DNA from 3 places in the Streptomyces sp. NPDC012508 genome. Region 1 is predicted to be linked to each of the others. Evidence: riboswitches for the same ligand, from Rfam matches in the RefSeq annotation. Region 1 holds a riboswitch; each other region holds the start of a gene.

What was found. A riboswitch is a leader RNA that binds a small molecule or an ion and turns the genes downstream of it on or off. The one in region 1 is predicted to bind cyclic di-AMP.
Positions count from the first base shown of each region.
Region 2: linked by a shared signal. The riboswitch ahead of ACFY8U_RS27475 (M23 family metallopeptidase) and the one ahead of ACFY8U_RS03530 (peptidoglycan DD-metalloendopeptidase family protein) in region 1 are both predicted to bind cyclic di-AMP.
Region 3: linked by a shared signal. The riboswitch ahead of ACFY8U_RS09645 (transglycosylase SLT domain-containing protein) and the one ahead of ACFY8U_RS03530 (peptidoglycan DD-metalloendopeptidase family protein) in region 1 are both predicted to bind cyclic di-AMP.

Region 1 is NZ_JBIBEO010000001.1:828,678-834,504, reverse strand. It holds gene ACFY8U_RS03545 (helix-turn-helix domain-containing protein) at 2-682, shown strand; gene ACFY8U_RS03540 (DUF6126 family protein) at 703-858, shown strand; gene ACFY8U_RS03535 (tyrosine-protein phosphatase) at 874-1,683, opposite strand; cyclic di-AMP (ydaO/yuaA leader) riboswitch at 2,044-2,230, shown strand; gene ACFY8U_RS03530 (peptidoglycan DD-metalloendopeptidase family protein) at 2,235-3,191, shown strand; gene ACFY8U_RS03525 (SGNH/GDSL hydrolase family protein) at 3,363-4,175, shown strand; gene ACFY8U_RS03520 (STM4011 family radical SAM protein) at 4,162-5,022, opposite strand; gene ACFY8U_RS03515 (STM4012 family radical SAM protein) at 5,035-5,827, opposite strand, start outside.
Region 2 is NZ_JBIBEO010000008.1:361,257-367,083, forward strand. It holds gene ACFY8U_RS27460 (GNAT family N-acetyltransferase) at 1-657, opposite strand, end outside; gene ACFY8U_RS27465 (HPr family phosphocarrier protein) at 834-1,115, shown strand; gene ACFY8U_RS27470 (GntR family transcriptional regulator) at 1,348-2,031, opposite strand; gene ACFY8U_RS27475 (M23 family metallopeptidase) at 2,202-2,987, opposite strand; cyclic di-AMP (ydaO/yuaA leader) riboswitch at 3,000-3,166, opposite strand; gene ACFY8U_RS27480 (M16 family metallopeptidase) at 3,380-4,747, opposite strand; gene ACFY8U_RS27485 (pitrilysin family protein) at 4,774-5,827, opposite strand, start outside.
Region 3 is NZ_JBIBEO010000002.1:787,226-793,052, forward strand. It holds gene ACFY8U_RS09640 (phosphocholine-specific phospholipase C) at 182-2,206, shown strand; cyclic di-AMP (ydaO/yuaA leader) riboswitch at 2,493-2,678, shown strand; gene ACFY8U_RS09645 (transglycosylase SLT domain-containing protein) at 2,683-3,531, shown strand; gene ACFY8U_RS09650 (phosphoribosyltransferase family protein) at 3,558-4,850, opposite strand; gene ACFY8U_RS09655 (CapA family protein) at 4,908-5,827, opposite strand, start outside.

The DNA of each region.
Region 1 (5,827 bases):
CATGGCACACCTCCCCGGGAAGCAGTCCGCGGACCCCGCCGCACCGGGCGCGTCCGACAGTCCGCCCGACGCCCTGCCCGAGGCGTCCGTCGCCCCTCCGGACGCGCCGCACGTCGCCCCGCAGCTGCGCGCCCTGCGCCGGCGCCGCGGGCTGACCCTGGAGGTCGCCGCCCAGCGGGCCGGACTCTCCCCGGCCCATCTCTCCCGGCTCGAAACGGGCCACCGCCAGCCCTCGCTCCCGATGCTGCTGGCGCTCGCCCGTATCTACGGTACGACGGTCTCCGAGCTCCTGGGCGAGGTTCCGCCCGAGCGCGATCCCATCGTCCGGGCGAGCCGGTCCGAGCCCGTCGAGGCCGACGGCTGGACCTACCGCCAGGCCGGCGGACCCGGCCGCGCCCTGCAGGCGCTCCGCGTCCACGTCCCGTACGCCACCCGGGCCGACATCGTGCGCGTCCACCCCGGCGAGGAGTGGCTGCACGTCCTCGACGGGCAGGTGCGCCTCGCGCTGGGCGACGCCGTGCACATCCTGGATCCCGGGGACAGCGCGCACTTCGACTCGCTCACCCCGCACCGCATCGGCGCCGTCGGCCGCGGCGGGGCCGAGCTGCTCTTCGTCCACACGCTCATGCAGAGCCCCGCCGCCGAGCTGTGCCTCGGCGACGGAGCCCCGCATCTCCGCTGACCCCTTCGAAAGAGGCCGATATGTCCGAGAAGTCTGCGCCGGTCACCGGCGAGGAGCGCGAGGCCGGCAAGTTCCCCAAGGGGCTGGTGCTCCGGCTCTTCGCCTATCTGGTGGCCGGGCACCTCTTCGCCGGCTTCCTCTACCTGCTCTTCATGCTCGGCGGGCAGAACCAGTAGCGGACGGGGGAGGGGTCACGCCTCGACGAGACGCTCGCGCAGCCGCGCCCGCGTTTCCGGGGTGAGCTTCAGGCCGTCCGTGAGGTAGCGCTCGACCGTCCCCCACGTCTGCTCCATCGTCTCGAACGCGGTACGCAGGTACGTGATCCGCGCGTCGAAGAGCGGGCTGAGCAGCTCCATCACCTCGGGCGCCATGGCCTCCGCGGAGGTGGAGCTGCGCCGCACCTTGTAGCGGCGGTGCGGGTCGTTCGACTTCACGTAGTCGGCCTCGATCGCCTCCCGCTCCACGCCCACCGCGAGCAGCGAGATGGCGATGGACAGACCCGCGCGGTCCTTGCCGGCCGCGCAGTGCATGAGCGCGGGGACGCTGTCCTCGGCCAGTGCGTGCAGGACGCGGCTGTGCTCCGCCGTCCGCTCGATGATGATCTGCCGGTACGAATCGGACATTCGGGCCGCCGCCTTGCCGTCACCCAGGATGCCGCGGAGCTGTTCCAGCTCGCCGGTACTGACCAGCTTCCAGAACTCCTTGCCGTCGGCCGGGTCGTTGAGCGGTATGTTCACATTTCGTACGCCGGGAAGTTCGACGTCCGGTCCCTCGATCTTGACATCGGCCGCATTGCGGAAGTCGAAGACCGTGTGGAGCCCGAGGGTGGAGAGGAACGCCGCGTCCTCCTCGGTGGCGTGCGCCAGGTGGCCGCTGCGGAAGAGACGGCCGAATCGCACCGAACCGCCGTCCACGGTCGGCAGTCCGCCCACGTCCCGGAAGTTGCGTACCCCGGTGAGCTCGGGTTCGGTCGACGAGACCTGCGGCAGCTGCTGCGTCACGAGTGCTCCTGAAGGTTGGCGGTCGGGATCGACTGCTGATCGATTCCTGGGCCAATCATCCCGGGTCGGGGAGCCGCCGCACACCCCCGGGGTATGGGAATGGGTGTTCTGTCCGAATTGGGCCCTAAGGCATAACGCGCCCTGGTTGCAGGGGAGATGGGATTCGGCGCGTGAGCAGCGTCATAGAGGTGACGGACCGTGCCTGATCGTCTTGTGCAATCCCCGTGCCGGAAAAGGAAATCGAAGATCCGCCATCCACGGAGGGTGACCGGAATTCGGCGCGGATATCCCGCCCCTGATTGCGAATGAAAAGCAGCGGCTTGTTCGCCCCGATCCGCTGGTCTAGCGTCACGCTCAATCCGGTCGGACCCGCCGAATCCTGCCACCGTCCGGTATCCGCACCCACCCACGTACGGCAGGAGCGGGGGACCCAGGTAGTACGCCGATCCGGTCGTTCCGGACGGCTCGGGGTGAAGCCGCGTGATACGCGGCCGGACATCTCCAGTTCGAACCCGACAGCTCACCTCGCAGGCGACGGAGAGGAATTCGCCATGCCCGCAAAGGGTAAGCACCGCCGTCCCAAGGTCAACCCGCTCACGCGTGGATTCGTCGCCGCCGGTACGGGTGGCGCCGTCGTCGCCCTGCCCCTGTTCGGCGCGACCGGAGCCCACGCAGCCGACCAGGCCGCGCCGTCCGTGACGTCCCAGCAGGCCGTCGCCGCCGTCGCCGCCGCGACCCCCGCCAAGGCCCCGGCCGCGGAGAAGGCCGCCAAGCCGAAGACGTACTCCGTCGTCCGTGGCGACTACCTGTCGAAGATCGCCGCCGAGCACCACCTCGCGGGTGGCTGGAAGAAGCTCTACGCGGACAACCGCCAGGTCGTCGGCGAGGACCCGTCGCTGATCCTGCCCGGCATGAAGCTCACCCTCGGCGCCAAGTCGACCGCCAAGGCCGCTCCGAAGGCAGCACCCAAGGCCGCTCCGAAGGCTGCTCCCAAGGCGGCTCCCAAGGCCGAGAAGCCCTCCTCCGACGAGCGCGCCTCGCGCTCCGCCGAGCGTGACACCGCCGGCACCGCCCCCGCGACGTCCGCCCCCGCGCAGGCCTCCTCCGGCTGGGTCTCCCCGGTCAGCGGCGGCATCTCCACCCCGTACCGGGCCTCCGGCGCCATGTGGTCCTCCGGCTACCACACCGGTGTCGACTTCATCGCCTCCTCCGGCACCTCGGTCAAGGCCGTCGGCGCGGGCACCGTCTACTCCGCGGGCAACAGCGGCTCGTACGGCAACGAGGTCGTCATCCAGCACGCCGACGGCACGTTCTCGCAGTACGCCCACCTCTCCTCCCTGGGCGTCTCCGCCGGCCAGACCGTCACCGGCGGCCAGGAGATCGGTCTCTCGGGCTCCACCGGCAACTCCACCGGTCCGCACCTGCACTTCGAGATCCGCACCGGCCCGAGCTACGGCTCGGACATCGACCCGCTGGCCTACCTGCGCTCGCACGGCGTCAGCATCTGACACGCCTGATCTGACGCACCGGCAGCACCCGCAGAGGCCCGGCACTTCCGAGTGCCGGGCCCTCGCGCGTATTCCGGCTTGGTGCAATCTTGACCGGTGGCGTATCTCACCCGGCGTCAACCCCTCCTTACGGTCGCGTAGGTCACATCCATAAGGGAAAGATGTGCTCCCGTGGCAGACGATTCGAGATCAAGAGACACGCACGTATTCGGGTCGTACGCGGCGATCGGGGACAGCTTCACCGAGGGCGTGGGAGATCCCGGGCCCGACGGGAGGTACGTGGGCTGGGCGGACCGCTTCGCGGTGCTGCTCGCCGACCGAGTGCCGGAGCACGACGCTTTCCGTTACGCCAACCTGGCCGTACGCGGCCGCCTCCTGGACCAGATCGTGGAGGAGCAGGTCCCCAGGGCCAAGGAACTCGCCCCCGACCTCGTGACCTTCTGCGCGGGGGGAAACGACATCATCCGCCCCGGTAGCGACCCCGACGACGTCGCCGAGCGCTTCGAGCGCGCCGTCGCCGACCTGACGTCGGCCGTCGGCACGGTGATGGTGACGACCGGCTTCGACACCCGCGACGTCCCCGTCCTCCGGCATCTGCGCGGAAAGATCGCCACGTACACGGCCCATGTCCGGTCCATCGCCGACCGCTACGACTGCCCGGTCCTCGACCTGTGGTCGCTCAAGTCGGTGCAGGACAGGCGGGCCTGGGACGACGACCGGCTGCACCTCTCGCCCGAGGGCCACACCAGGGTCGCGCTGCGCGCCGCCCAGGTCCTCGGCATGGACGTACCGGCCGACCCGGACCAGCCCTGGCCCCCGCTCCCGCCGCGCGGCACGCTCGAGGTGCGCCGCGACGACATCAACTGGGCCAGGGAGTACCTCGTGCCGTGGATCGGCCGGCGGCTGCGCGGCGAGAGCTCCGGCGACCACGTGGCGGCCAAGCGCCCCGACCTCATGCCGCTCGGCGACCTCATGCCCCTCTGAGCACGACCGGGGCCGGGATCCGCTCCAGGACACCGCCCGCGAACACGTCGTACAGCGGCAGCGTCTCCAGATGGACGTAGCCGATGTGACAGTCGCAGACCGAGAGCGGGCAGGAGCGCGGGCGCAGCGCGGCACGGTACGAACCGTCGTACAGATTGCCCAGCTCGGCCTTCACGAAGTGACAGCGGCGCACGGTCCCGTCACCGTCCACCGAGATCACCGACTCACCGGTCCGGCAGGGGAGACCGGCTGAGGGGTGCGGACGGCGGCTGTACGGGAAGAGGGGGTCGAGGGCCGTCCAGCCCTCGGCCTCGTCGTCGGTGTACGTATGCCCCTCCGCCGCGTTCACCCAGAGGTAGACCTCGGGCGGGAGATCGTCCCGCAGCCGTCCGGCGTGCTCCCGGTGCTCGGGCAGGCCGACGATCCCGACGCTGAATCGCGTGCCCCGCGTGGTCAGCTCGCGGCACTTGGCGAGAAAGCGCTCGTACGGCGTCTGCCCGGGGTGGTAGGTGCACCAGAGCGCGAGGGTCCCCGGGTCGGCCTCGGCCAGCCACTCCGTACGGCAGCTCAGATTGGTCTGGATCGCCACCCGCTCGATGTGCGGAAGGCGGGACAGCTCGACGAGCGTACGCCGGTACCAGGACCGGACCAGTCCCTCGCCCCACGGGGTGAAGAGAATCCTCAGCCGGTCGCCGGTCTGCGCCGCCGCCCAGGAGGAGAACCGCTCCAGCGCCGCCCGGTCGGCGCGCAGCTGATCGCGGCTGTCGCGACGCTTGGCGAAGGGGCAGTACGGACAGTCGTAGTCGCAGGAGGAGAGCGGGCCCCGGTAGAGGATCGTCAGGTCCATGCCGTCACCCCGCTACTTCGGCTCGTAGGCGGCCATCGCCGCCCGCACGCCCGGCGAGAAGAGGGCGGGTCCGAGGGCGTCCGAGTGGGCCAGGCCCTCGGGGGAGAGCCGCAGCAGACCGCTGCCGGCCGTCGGATCCAGCCAGCCGAGCGCCTCGAACCGGCGCAGCTCGGCCGGGAAGTCGGCGAACGGCGAGGTGCCGAAGCGCTCCACGTACCCGGCCGTGGCCATGCCCCGGGCCTGGAGGAGGGACTGGAGCAGATGGCGGCGGCGCGCCTCGTCGGCGTCGACCCACCGGCCCACCCGCGCCCGCGTGAAGTCCTCCGTCTCGGTGTAGGCGTCGACGATCGAGCGGATCTCCCTCATGTCGACCGCGTAGTCGAACGAGTGGTGCAGGGAGGAGGTGTACGAACGGGCCCCGCAGCCCAGGCCGATCATCCCGTCCGTCTGGCAGGCGTAGTCGTCGGCGCCCTGCGGCGGGGCGTCGGTGCGCCGGAACATCCGCATGGACACCTGGGCGTAGCCCCGCGCGAGCAGATGGTCCCGGCCGTGGCGGTACAGCCGCAGCCGCTGCTCGTCCCACTCCCGGTCGGCGTTCGGGGAGAGCCGGCCGAGGCCGGTGAGCGGACGGACATAGAGGGGGTAGAGGTAGAGCTCCTCGGGCGCCCAGGCGAGTGCCGCGTCGAGGGAGTGGGTCCAGGACTCCTCGGTCTGGCCCTCGATGCCGTAGATCAGATCGATGTTGAGGACGGGGACGCCGGTGTCCCGGATCCGGGCCAGCGCGGCCTCGACATCGGCGCGGCGC
Region 2 (5,827 bases), on a different contig from region 1:
GGGAGTGAGGAGCCGCTGTACGGAACGGGCCTCGGCCCGCTGCTCCCGCGCGCGCTGCACGGCGAGCGAGCGGTCGGTGGGCTCCAGGTCGAGATGGAGCCGTACCGAGCCGTCCTCGAAGCTCCGCTTCTGGGTGTACCCGGCGTCGGTGAAGACCTTGATCATCTTGGTGTTCGCGGGCAGCACCTCCGCCGCGAACCGGCGGATGTCCCGCTCGCGCGCCACCGCCCCGATGTGTTCGAGCAGGGCGGATGCCACGCCCCGCCCCTGGTGGGCGTCCTGGACCAGGAACGCGACCTCGGCCTCGTCGGCCGGTGCGGAGGCGGGCATGCCGCGGTCGTCGATCCGGTCGTACCGCACGGTGGCGATGAACTCCCCGCCGACCGTCGCGGCGAGTCCCACCCGGTCGACGAAGTCGTGATGGGTGAAGCGGTGCACGTCCTTGGCGGAGAGCCTCGGGTACGGCGCGAAGAAGCGGTAGTACTTCGACTCGTCGGAGACCTGCTCGTAGAAGCTGACCAGCCGTTCGGCGTCGTCGGCGGTGATGGGTCTGATGCGCGCGGTGCCGCCGTCACGGAGGACCACGTCCGCTTCCCAGTGGTCGGGGTAGGCGTGCTCCGGCTGTTCCGCCTGCCGACCCGGCTGTTCCGACTGCATGGGGCAAGCGTACGGCCGGAGTCCGACACGGGCACCGGTCGCGCGGCGCGTGGTCGCCATGCAAGGTAAGGAGGACCGATCGGCCTTCCCGCGGGGGCCGAAGGTCGGCCACGAGCACCCCGCGGCCCGTGAGAGACTGGTCTAGACAACCCGCTTGAGACTTGAAGGGCAACACCATGGCTGAGCGCCGCGTCAACGTCGGCTGGGCCGAGGGCCTGCACGCCCGCCCCGCCTCCATCTTCGTCCGTGCCACCACGGCCTCCGGCGTCCCCGTGACGATCGCCAAGGCCGATGGCAACCCGGTGAACGCCGCGTCGATGCTCGCGGTGCTCGGCCTGGGAGCGCAGGGCGGCGAGGAGATCGTTCTCGCTTCGGACGCCGAGGGTGCCGAGGCCGCGCTCGACCGCCTGGCGAAGCTGGTTGCCGAGGGGCTCGAGGAGCTTCCCGAGACCGTCTGACCTGATCTCCGAAAAAGCCGCGCACGCCGGAACACCGGCGGCGCGGCTTTTTCGTCCCCCCGATTCCGCGGGCACACTCCGTGCGACGTATTTGCGGTCAGCGCATTGCGGTCAGCGCATTGCGGGCGACGCATTGCGGGCAGCACTTTGCGCACCGAAAATTTCCGGGCGCCATCCCCTGTACGAAGGGACAGGCCCGCGAAATTCCCACCCTTTGTATACGGCCCGCTCGTTAATTCCGGACGCTCGCGGTGTTGACGACATGTTGCGAAACCCTCACACGCCCGCGCTCCGGGCGTTTCAGCCGGTGCAGCGCCAGGGACCGTTCGGCGTGCGACGCCGTCAGCGCACGAGCCCGTTCGGCGTCGCCGCGCGCCACCGCGTCCACGATCGCGCCGTGCTCGGCCCATGCCTCGACGGGCTGGGCGGGGATCTCGACCGCGTACATCCAGGCGATCTTGTGCCGGAGCTGGGTGAGCAGGGCGGTGAGCGCCGGGCTGCCCGAGGCCTGGGCCAGCGTCTCGTGGAACCAGCCGCCGAGCGAGCGCAGGTCTTCCGCCTGCCCCCGCCTGGCCCGCTCCTGCCCCAGCCTGACCAGGCCCCGCAGCACCTTGAGGTGCGCCTCCGTGCGGCGCTGCGCGGCGCGCGCGGCACCGAGCGGTTCGAGCAGGGACCGTACGTCCAGCAGGTCGGCCGCCTCCTGCTCGCTGGGCTCCGCGACGTGGGCGCCCGCGTGCCGGCGGGTGATCACGAAGCCCTCGGACTCCAGGGTGCGCAGCGCCTCGCGGACGGGGACGCGGGAGACTCCGTAACGGCGGGCCAACTGCTCCTCGGTCAGCCGGCTGCCGCGCTCGAAGACCCCGAGGACGATGTCGTCCCGGATCGCCGTGCATACAGAGTGCGCGGGAATGCGCATGTTCGACCTCCGCCTTAATCCGCGCGAAACCGGTTCTCCCGGGACTCTATTGCAGCAGGGCATTGTTTCCGATGGCTCCCCCGGAACCATGGATATGTTTTTGGTCAGCGAAAAGCCCCGGCCTAGTACGAGCCGGGGCTTTTCTGACGCGCTGGGAAGACCGCGAACGGTCAGACGTTCACACCGCGGGCGCGGAGGTACGCGATCGGGTTGATGTCCGAGCCGTACTCGGCGGTGGTGCGGGCCTCGAAGTGGAGGTGCGGGCCGGTGGAGTTGCCGGTCGAGCCCGAGATGCCTATCTGCTGGCCCGGGGTGACGGACTGGCCGACCCCGACACTGATGGCCGAGAGGTGACCGTACTGGGTGTACGTGCCGTCGTTCATCCGGATGACGACGTTGTTGCCGTACGCGCCGCCCCAGCCGGCCTCGACGACGGTGCCGGAGCCGACGGAGACGACCTTGCTGCCGGAGGCGGCGTGGAAGTCGATGCCGGAGTGACTGCCGGAGGACCAGAGCGAGCCGCCGGTCTTGTAACCGGTGCTGACGTACGAGCCGGCCACGGGGAGCTGGAAGGAGTTCAGGCGCTTGCGCTCGGCCTCACGGGCGGCGCGCTCCTTGGCCTCGCGGATCTCCTTGGCGCGGGCCTCCGCCTTGCGCTTCGCTTCGGCCTTGGCACGGGCCTCCGCCTTGCGCTTCGCCTCGGCCTCGGCGGCCTCGCGCTCCTGGGCGGCGGCCTGGGCGTCGACGGTCTCGGCGAGGGAGTCGGCGGCGACGATCTGGGTCAGCCCGGTGTCCTCGACGGAGGGGGCCGCGTCCGTGTCGACGGCGAGTGCCGGGGAGGCGAGGGTTCCGATGACGCCGGTGGTGGCGAGGGTCGCGACGCCGGCGATGCCGGCGCTGCGGCGCGCCAGACGGCTCGGACCACGATGCTTCCCGGTGGCACGGGTGAACGCCATGTAGGGGCTGTTCCTTTCCTTCCTTCTCGCCTACCGGGTTAGCTGACGGGTTCGGAGCAGGAAGGTCTCCTACGGGCCCCTCCGCACGGGTGCGAAGGCGTCCGATTCACCCCAGGGACTTCGTGTGGGTCCCCGGCTCCCCAGGCTCGCGCCTGACGGGGACTCGGCGATGACTGTCCGATGCCGCGGGTGCGGCGGGTGCAACTGGCGAACAGCCGGACTGACGCTAAGCGGACCATCTTTCAATCACCAAACAGACACGCCAGTTTGTAAGACATGCCACAGGCCATACACCCACCCTCTGCGGCAATACGGACAAAAAAGGAGGACCCCGACGTACTGTGACGTCGGGGTCCTCCGGTGCCGCCGACCGCGCCGGCGGTCCGGCTCAATCAGCCGGTGACGACGGTCACTTCGCCGATGCCGAGGGCGCGCACCGGCTCCTCGATCTCCGACGCGTCACCCACGAGCACGGTGACGAGACGGTCCACGGGGAAGGCGTTGACGACCGCGGCCGTCGCCTCCACCGTGCCGGTCTCGGCGAGGCGCGCGTACAACTGCGCCTGGAAATCGTCCGGAAGGTGCTGCTCGACCTGGTCGGCGAGGGTCCCGGCGACGGAGGCGGCGGTCTCGTACTTGAGCGGTGCCACGCCCACCAGGTTCTGCACGGCGACATCGCGCTCGGCGTCCGTCAGACCCTCCGCGGCGAGGGTGCGCAGCACCTTCCACAGGTCGTCAAGTGCCGGGCCGGTGTTGGGTGTGTCGACGGAGCCGCTGATGGCGAGCATCGAGGCGCCGTTGCCCTTGCCGTCGGAGCGCAGCACCTGGCCGAAGGCGCGGACGCCGTAGGTGTAGCCCTTCTCCTCGCGCAGGACGCGGTCCAGGCGGGAGGTGAGCGTGCCGCCGAGGCAGTACGTGCCGAGGACCTGGGCCGGCCAGACGCGGTCGTGCCGGTCCGCGCCGACACGGCCGATCAGCAGCTGCGTCTGGACGGCACCCGGGCGGTCGACGATGACCACACGGCCGGTGTCGTCGGCCGTGATCGGCGGAACCGGGCGGGACTCGGCGGAGTTCCCCGTCCAGGCGCCGAGCGTCTCGGCGAGCACCTTGTCCAGGTCGACGTCGGTCAGGTCGCCGACGACGACGGCCGTGGCCGTGGAGGGCCGGATGTGCGCCTCGAAGAACGCGCGGACGGCGGCGGCGTCGATCGCCTCCACCGTCTCCTCGGTGCCCTGGCGCGGCCGGGACATGCGCGAACCGGCCGGGAACAGCTCCTTGGAGAGCTGCTTGGCCGCCCGGCGGGCCGGGTTGGCCGTCTCGTGCGGGATCTCGTCGAGACGGTTGCGCACCAGTCGCTCGACCTCGGTCTCGAGGAACGCGGGCGCGATCAGGGCCTCGGAGAGCAGCCCGAGCGCCTTGGGCAGCCGCGAGACGGGGACCTCCAGGGAGACCCGTACACCCGGGTGGTCGGCGTGCGCGTCGAGCGTGGCGCCGCAGCGCTCCAGCTCGGCCGCGAACTCCTCGGCGCTGTGCTGGTCCGTGCCCTCGGAGAGCGCGCGGGCCATGATCGTGGCGACTCCGTCGAGGCCCGCGGGCTCGGCCTCCAGCGGGGCGTCGAAGAAGATCTCGACGGCGACGACCTGCTGGCCGGGGCGGTGGCAGCGCAGCACGGTCAGGCCGTTGTCCAGCGCTCCGCGGTCCGGGGCCGGGAAGGCCCAGGGCCTGGCGGTGCCCGGCTCCGGCTGCGGGTGGAACGTCATGCTCGTCAAAGACGCGGCAGCGTCGGTCACTGGTCCGCTCCCTCTTCCTCGTCGCTGTCGCTCTGCTCGGCGTCGTTCTGTTCGGTGCCGATCGGCTCGTAGACCAGCACCGCGCGGTTGTCCGGCCGCAGCTGGGCCTCGGCGACGGCACGCACCTCCTCGGCGGTGACGTCCAGGACCCGGTTGACGGCGGTCAGGGCGAGCTGCGGGTCGCCGAACAGGACCGCGTAGCGGCAGAGTTCGTCGGCGCGGCCCGCGACCGTGCCGAGCCGGTCCAGCCACTCCCGCTCCAACTGGGCCTGGGCGCGCTCCATCTCCTCGGGCGTCGGGCCCTCGGAGGCGAACCGGGCCAGCTCCTCGTCGACGGCGGCCTCGATCTCGGGCACCTCGACCCCGCCGGACGTCTTGACGTCCAGCCAGCCGAGCGAGGGCGCGCCGGCCAGGCGGAGCAGGCCGAAGCCGGCGGCCACGGCCGTACGGTCGCGGCGGACCAGCCGGTTGTGGAGCCGGGAGGACTCGCCGCCGCCGAGGACGGTCAGGGCGAGGTCGGCGGCGTCGCACTCGCGCGTGCCGTCGTGCGGGAGGCGGTAGGCGGCCATCAGCGCGCGGGCCGGGACCTCCTCCTCGACGACCTCGCGCAGCTGCTCGCCGATGGTGTCGGGGAGCGTGCCGTCGCGCGGCGGCAGCTTGCCGTCGTGGGACGGGATGGAGCCGAAGTACTTCTCGATCCAGGCCAGGGTCTGCGCCGGGTCGATGTCGCCGACGACCGAGAGCACCGCGTTGTTCGGCGCGTAGTACGTGCGGAAGAAGGCCCGCGCGTCCTCCAGCGTCGCCGCGTCCAGGTCGGCCATGGAGCCGATCGGCGTGTGGTGGTAGGGGTGACCCTCGGGGTAGGCCAGCGCGGTCAGCTTCTCGAAGGCCGTGCCGTAGGGCACGTTGTCGTACCGCTGGCGGCGCTCGTTCTTGACGACGTCGCGCTGGTTCTCCATGGACTCGTCGTCCAGGGCGGCGAGCAGCGAGCCCATGCGGTCCGCCTCCAGCCAGAGCGCGAGCTCCAGCTGGTGGGTGGGCATGGTCTCG
Region 3 (5,827 bases), on a different contig from region 1:
CGGCACCCGTACGGTGTCGCTCGTCGCATTGGTTCGTTTCATGACCAATCAAATCGCCACCATCCGCCGCCCTTCGTAAGTTCACCCAAGAATTACCGCACGAAGGTATACCTTTAAGCTCGCCTCCCCCATCCTGTCCACCGTGTGCCAAGGAGGCACGCGGGGACACGAGAGGCGGGGCATGACTCCCATCAGCCGCAGGGGATTCGTCGGGATCGGGGCAGGGCTCGTGGCGGGTGCGACGCTGCCCACGGGCACGGCGTCGGCCGCCGCCTCCGCCGCGACCGGCACCATCACCGACGTCAAGCACGTCGTGATCCTCATGCAGGAGAACCGCAGCTTCGACCACTACTTCGGCAGACTGCGCGGCGTCCGCGGCTTCGGCGACCGGGCGGCGGGGAACATCCCGGGCGGCTGGGGCATGTTCAACCAGCCCAACTGGGGCGGCCGCCAGTACCCGTGGAAGCTGAGCGCCACCCCGCCGGCGGGCGGTGTCGACGGGGAGACCCTGGCGCAGTGCAACGGGGACCTGCCGCACAGCTGGACCTCGCAGCACGCCGCGTGGAACAAGGGCCGGATGGACAACTGGGTCACGGGCGTCGGCAACACCCGCACCCTCGGCTATCTCGACCGCGGTGACATCCCCTTCCACTACGCCCTCGCCGACAACTACACCGTCTGCGACGCGTACTTCTGCTCGGCTCTCAGCGCCACGGGCCCGAACCGCACCTTCCTCTGGAGCGGCAAGATCGACGCCTCCAGCAAGGACGGCGGCGAAGAGTCCGGGCTCACCTGGGAGACGTACGCCGAGGCGCTCCAACGGGCCGGTGTGAGCTGGAAGGTCTACCAGAACGCCCAGGACAACTACGGCGACAACGGCCTCGCGTACTTCAAGAAGTTCACCGACGCGCGGCCGGGCGACCCGCTGTACGACCGCGGCATGGGCTCCGTGCCGAAGGTCACCGGCTCCACCCCGGACGACATAGCCGCCGCGATCCGCGCCGACGCCCTCGCCGGAACCCTTCCACAGGTCTCCTGGGTGGTGGCGAGCGAGGCGTTCTCCGAGCACCCCTACGCCCCGCCCGGCGACGGCGCGCACTTCGTCGATCTCGTCTACCGCGCGCTGGCCGCGAACCCCGAGGTCTTCGACTCGACCGTGCTGTTCCTCAACTACGACGAGAACGACGGGTTCTTCGACCATGTGCCGCCGCCGGTCGCTCCGCCCGGGACCCCAGGCGAGTACATCGACGGCGTGCCGGTCGGCCTGGGCTTCCGTGTCCCGATGCTCGTCATGTCGCCCTGGACGCGCGGCGGCTGGGTGAGCTCCGAGGTCTTCGACCACACCTCGGTCCTGCGCTTCATGGAGACCTGGACGGCCGCCATCGGAACCCCCGCCACCTGTCCGAACATCAGCGCCTGGCGGCGGAAGGTCACCGGCGACCTGACGGGTGTCTTCGACTTCGCGCGGCCGGTGTACGGAGTTCCCTCCGGCCTGCCCTCCACGGCCAAGGTCATCGGGCAGTCCACCTGCGGCCCGCTGCCGAACCCGGTGCCGCAGGACAACGCCCTGCCCGCGCAGGAGTCCGGCACCCGTCCGGCGCGCGCCGTGCCGTACCAGGTCAACGGCAACCTCGACCGGTTCGAGTTCGGTGCGGCGGGCAAGATCCTCGCCTGGTTCTCGATGACGAACCACGGCGCGCAGGCGAAGCGGGCCGCGCACTTCACGATCCACCCGCACCAGCACCGGGACACGGCGGCATGGCAGTACACGGTGGACCCGGGGGCGACGTCCACGGACTTCTTCAACATCGGGCTCGGGTCCGGGTCGGGCAAGTACGACATCTCGATGATGGGCCCCAACCGCTTCCTGCGCCGTTTCATCGGTGACGCGTCGAAGGCCGGCAAGGCGATCGAGGTGGCGGCGCGGTTCGCGACCGAGCCGGGCACCGGGAAGACGGCGATCTACTTCAGGATGACCAACGCCTCGGCCGGTCCCGCGACCTTCACGATCCGCTCGAACGCCTACCGCACGGACGGGCCGTGGACGTACACGGTCCCGGCGAACTCCTCGCGCGAGGACTTCTTCAACGCCGTGGCGTACAACGACGGCTGGTACGACTTCACGATCACGGCCGACATCGACGGCACCTGGTCGCGCCGTTACACCGGTCACATCGAGACCGGCGCCTCGAGCATCACAGGCTGACGTACACCATCAGTCCCTACCAAAAGGGACACAAGGGCAATTTCATGCCCTTGTGTCCCTTTTCTCGACTCGGCTTAATTTACGGGTATGACCGTTTTGGCCGTCCGGGTGACATGAATCACGCGATCGGGACGCAACCTATCCGGACGGACCCCCTCCCCTTACGCCCCAAGGCAGTTCGGTGTGCTCGTCGCCGCCGGGAACTCATTTCTGAATTCCCTGTTCATTTCGCATCCACGCCCAGCCTTGTTCCGTCCGACATTTCTCGCCTACGGTCACCCTCGACCCGGACGGATCGCCGAATCCTGCCACCGTCCGAAAAGACCAGCCATTCACCCGTCGGCAGGAGCGGGGGACCCAGTTTTTTCGCCGCCCGGATTTCCGGAGCGGCTTGGGGTGAAGCCGCACCCGTGCGGCCGGGCAGCTCCAGCCCGAACCCGACAGCTCACCCCGCAGGCGCCGGAGAGGAATCCTTCATGCCCGCTCACGGTAAGCACCGGCGCCCCAAGCGACGTCCCCTCAGCCGCAGTATCGCCCTCGCGAGTACGGGTGGAGCCGCGCTGGCTCTCCCCCTCGTCGCGACGGCCGGCGCGCACGCGGCGCCGAACGCGGCGCCCGCCGTCGCGCCCATCCAGAAGACCGCCTTCACCAGCCCGGCGAAGATCGCGGAATCGGTTCCCGCGGCGGGGAATTCCGCCGCCAAGATCTATACCGTCGTCGGCGGTGACTCCCTTTCCGTGATCGCGCACGAACAGGGTGTGCGAGGCGGCTGGAAGGCCCTGTACCAGGCGAATCGCAAGGCCGTCGGTGACAATCCGTCACTTATTCACCCCGGTCTGGAACTCTCGCTGAGCGGGAAGCCCGCCGCCGCCAAGAAGCAGAAGTCCTCGGCCCGTACGACGAGCACGGACCGCGCGGACCGCTCGCAGGAGCGGAGCGCCGCTCCCGGCGCCGCCGCGACCAAGACCCCCGCCAAGGCCGCTCCGGCCGCCGCCAAGAGCTACACCAACGACCTGGACGGCTGGATCCGCGAGTCGCTCGACGTCCTGCAGAAGTACGGCATTCCCGGTTCGTACGAGGGCATCCACCGCAACATCATGCGTGAGTCCTCGGGCAACCCGCAGGCCATCAACCTCTGGGACTCCAACGCCGTCAAGGGCACCCCGTCCAAGGGCCTCCTGCAGGTGATCGAGCCGACCTTCCTGGCCTACCACGTGCCCGGTACGTCCATGGACCTCTTCGACCCGGTCGCCAACATCACCGCTGCCTGCAACTACGCCGCGGACCGCTACGGCTCCATCGACAACGTCAACGGACCGTACTGACAGTCGCTCCGGAAACGGGCGGGCGCTCACCCACGAGCGCTCCGGAAGTGGTCGGCGAACCAGCCCGCGGCGAGTTCGCCGACCACTTCCAGCGTGCCCGGCTCCTCGAAGAGGTGCCCGGCACCGTCGACGACGACAAGCCGGTTCTCGCAGGTGAGCCGCGCCTGCGCCGTCTCGTTCAGCTCCCGGACGAGGGGATCGCGGCCCCCCACGATCAGCAGCGTCGGGGCGCGCACCTGCGCGAGGCGCGCCCCGGCGAGGTCCGGGCGGCCGCCGCGCGAGACGACGGCGGCCACGTCGGACAGCGGGTCGGCGGCAGCCCACAGGGCGGCCGCGGCGCCCGTGCTGGCGCCGAAGTAGCCGATCCATAGCCCGTCGAGGCCCGGCCGGCCCGCCAGCCAGTGCGTGGCCCTGGCCAGCCGGCCGGCCAGCAACTCCGTGTCGAACACATTGCTGCGGTCGTCTGCCTCCTCCTCGGTGAGCAGGTCGAACAGGAGCGTTCCGAGACCGGCGCGGTTCAGGCTCTCCGCGACGGCCCGGTTGCGGGGGCTGTGCCGGCTGCTGCCGCTGCCGTGGGCGAACAGCACGATCCCCGGGGCGCCGTCGGGCACCACCAGGTGGCCCCCGACCCGCGCCTCCCCCGCCGGGATGCGCACCTCCGGGTCCTGGTCGTCCGTGCCGCGCCGGGCGTGGTGGCGCTCCAGACAGGCGACGACCTCCTCGTCCGGTGTCTGCGAGAAGTCCTCGTAGAACTGGCCGATCGCGTAGAAGAACGCCGGTTCGTGGACGCTGATGGTCTCGTCCGCCTCCCGGCCGATCCGCTCCGGCCAGTCGCTCGGCGCGACGGGCACCGCGAGGACGATCCGCGCGGCCCCCTGGGCACGGACGACCCGGCAGGCGGCCACCGCCGTGGCGCCCGTCGCCAGTCCGTCGTCGACGACCACGGCCGTCCGGCCGTCGAGGCGGGCCGGTGGGCGGTCGCCCCGATAGCGCCGGGCCCGCTGCCCGAGCACGGTGCGCTCACGGGCCTCGACAGCGGCCAGGTCGCCGCCGGAGACCCGGGTGTCGGCAAGGACATGGTCGTTGAGGACCCGGACGCCGCCCTCGCCGATGGCGCCCATGGCCAGCTCCGGCTGGAAGGGCACCCCCAGTTTGCGTACGAGACAGACGTCCAGGGGCGCTCCGAGTGCGTCCGCGACCTGTTCGGCGACCGGCACGCCGCCGCGGGGAAGTCCCAGGACCACGACGTCATGGCCCTTGAGGTGCTCCAGGCGTGCGGCGAGCTGCCGTCCTGCGTCCGTGCGATCGGTGAAGTACATGTGCCGCTCGTCTCCCTGGTCCGGAGCGTGTGCGCGGGCGGTGCGTGCCGCCGCCCGTCAGGCGGGGCGGGCGACGAGGGTTCCGTCCTCGTCGAGGTCGACCCGCGCGCCGTAGGGCCGGCTCTTGCGGCCCAGGACGTCGTGGAGCCAGCGCGCGTCTCGGCGGGGGGCGTGCTCCAGCCGCAGGCGCCGGGCCCTCAGGGGAATCATGCGTACCTCCTGGAGTCGGCCGTCCTCGGGCCTCAGCGAGACGAGGTACAGCAGACGCAGGTCGTCGCGGTACTGCTCGTAGCCCGTGATGCCCTCATAGTCGTTGATCAGGTCGCCGCAGCCGTGGAGGACCAGCTTGCCCCGGTGGACCTCCACGGGGCGGGGGTGGTGCGAGGAGTGGCCGTGCACCACGTCCGCGCCGGCGTCGATCAGCGCGTGCGCGTAGTCGACGTCGCCGCGGGAGAGCGCGTACCCCCAGTTCGATCCCCAGTGGATCGAGACCATGACGATGTCGCCGGGGCGCCTGGTGTCCCGGATCCGGGTGAGGAGGCGCGTGGCGGCGGTGTGGCTGGGCCCCGAGGCGAAGTGGACGCCGCCGCGCCGCGCGGTGGCGGCCCAGTCCCGCGGAATGCCGCTGGACGCCATGCCCAGGGCGTAGGCGACGAACCGTCCGCCGCCGGGCAGGGGGACGACCACGGGCCGTGCCGCCTCCTCGGCGTCCTCGCCGGCGCCCACGGTGGGCACGCCGTGCTTCGCCAGGGCGTCCAGCGTGTCCTCCAGCCCTCGGCGGCCGTGGTCCAGGACGTGGTTGTTGGCCAGGACGCACACGTCGGGGCGGGCGGCGGTCAGGCTCGGCAGGTTCTCGGGGTGCATGCGGTAGTGGACCGCCTTGCCGGGGACGAACTCGTCGCTCGTGGTGACCGCCGTCTCCAGATTCGTGACACGGACGTCGGGCGCGGCGGCGTCCAGGACGTCGAGCGCGACGC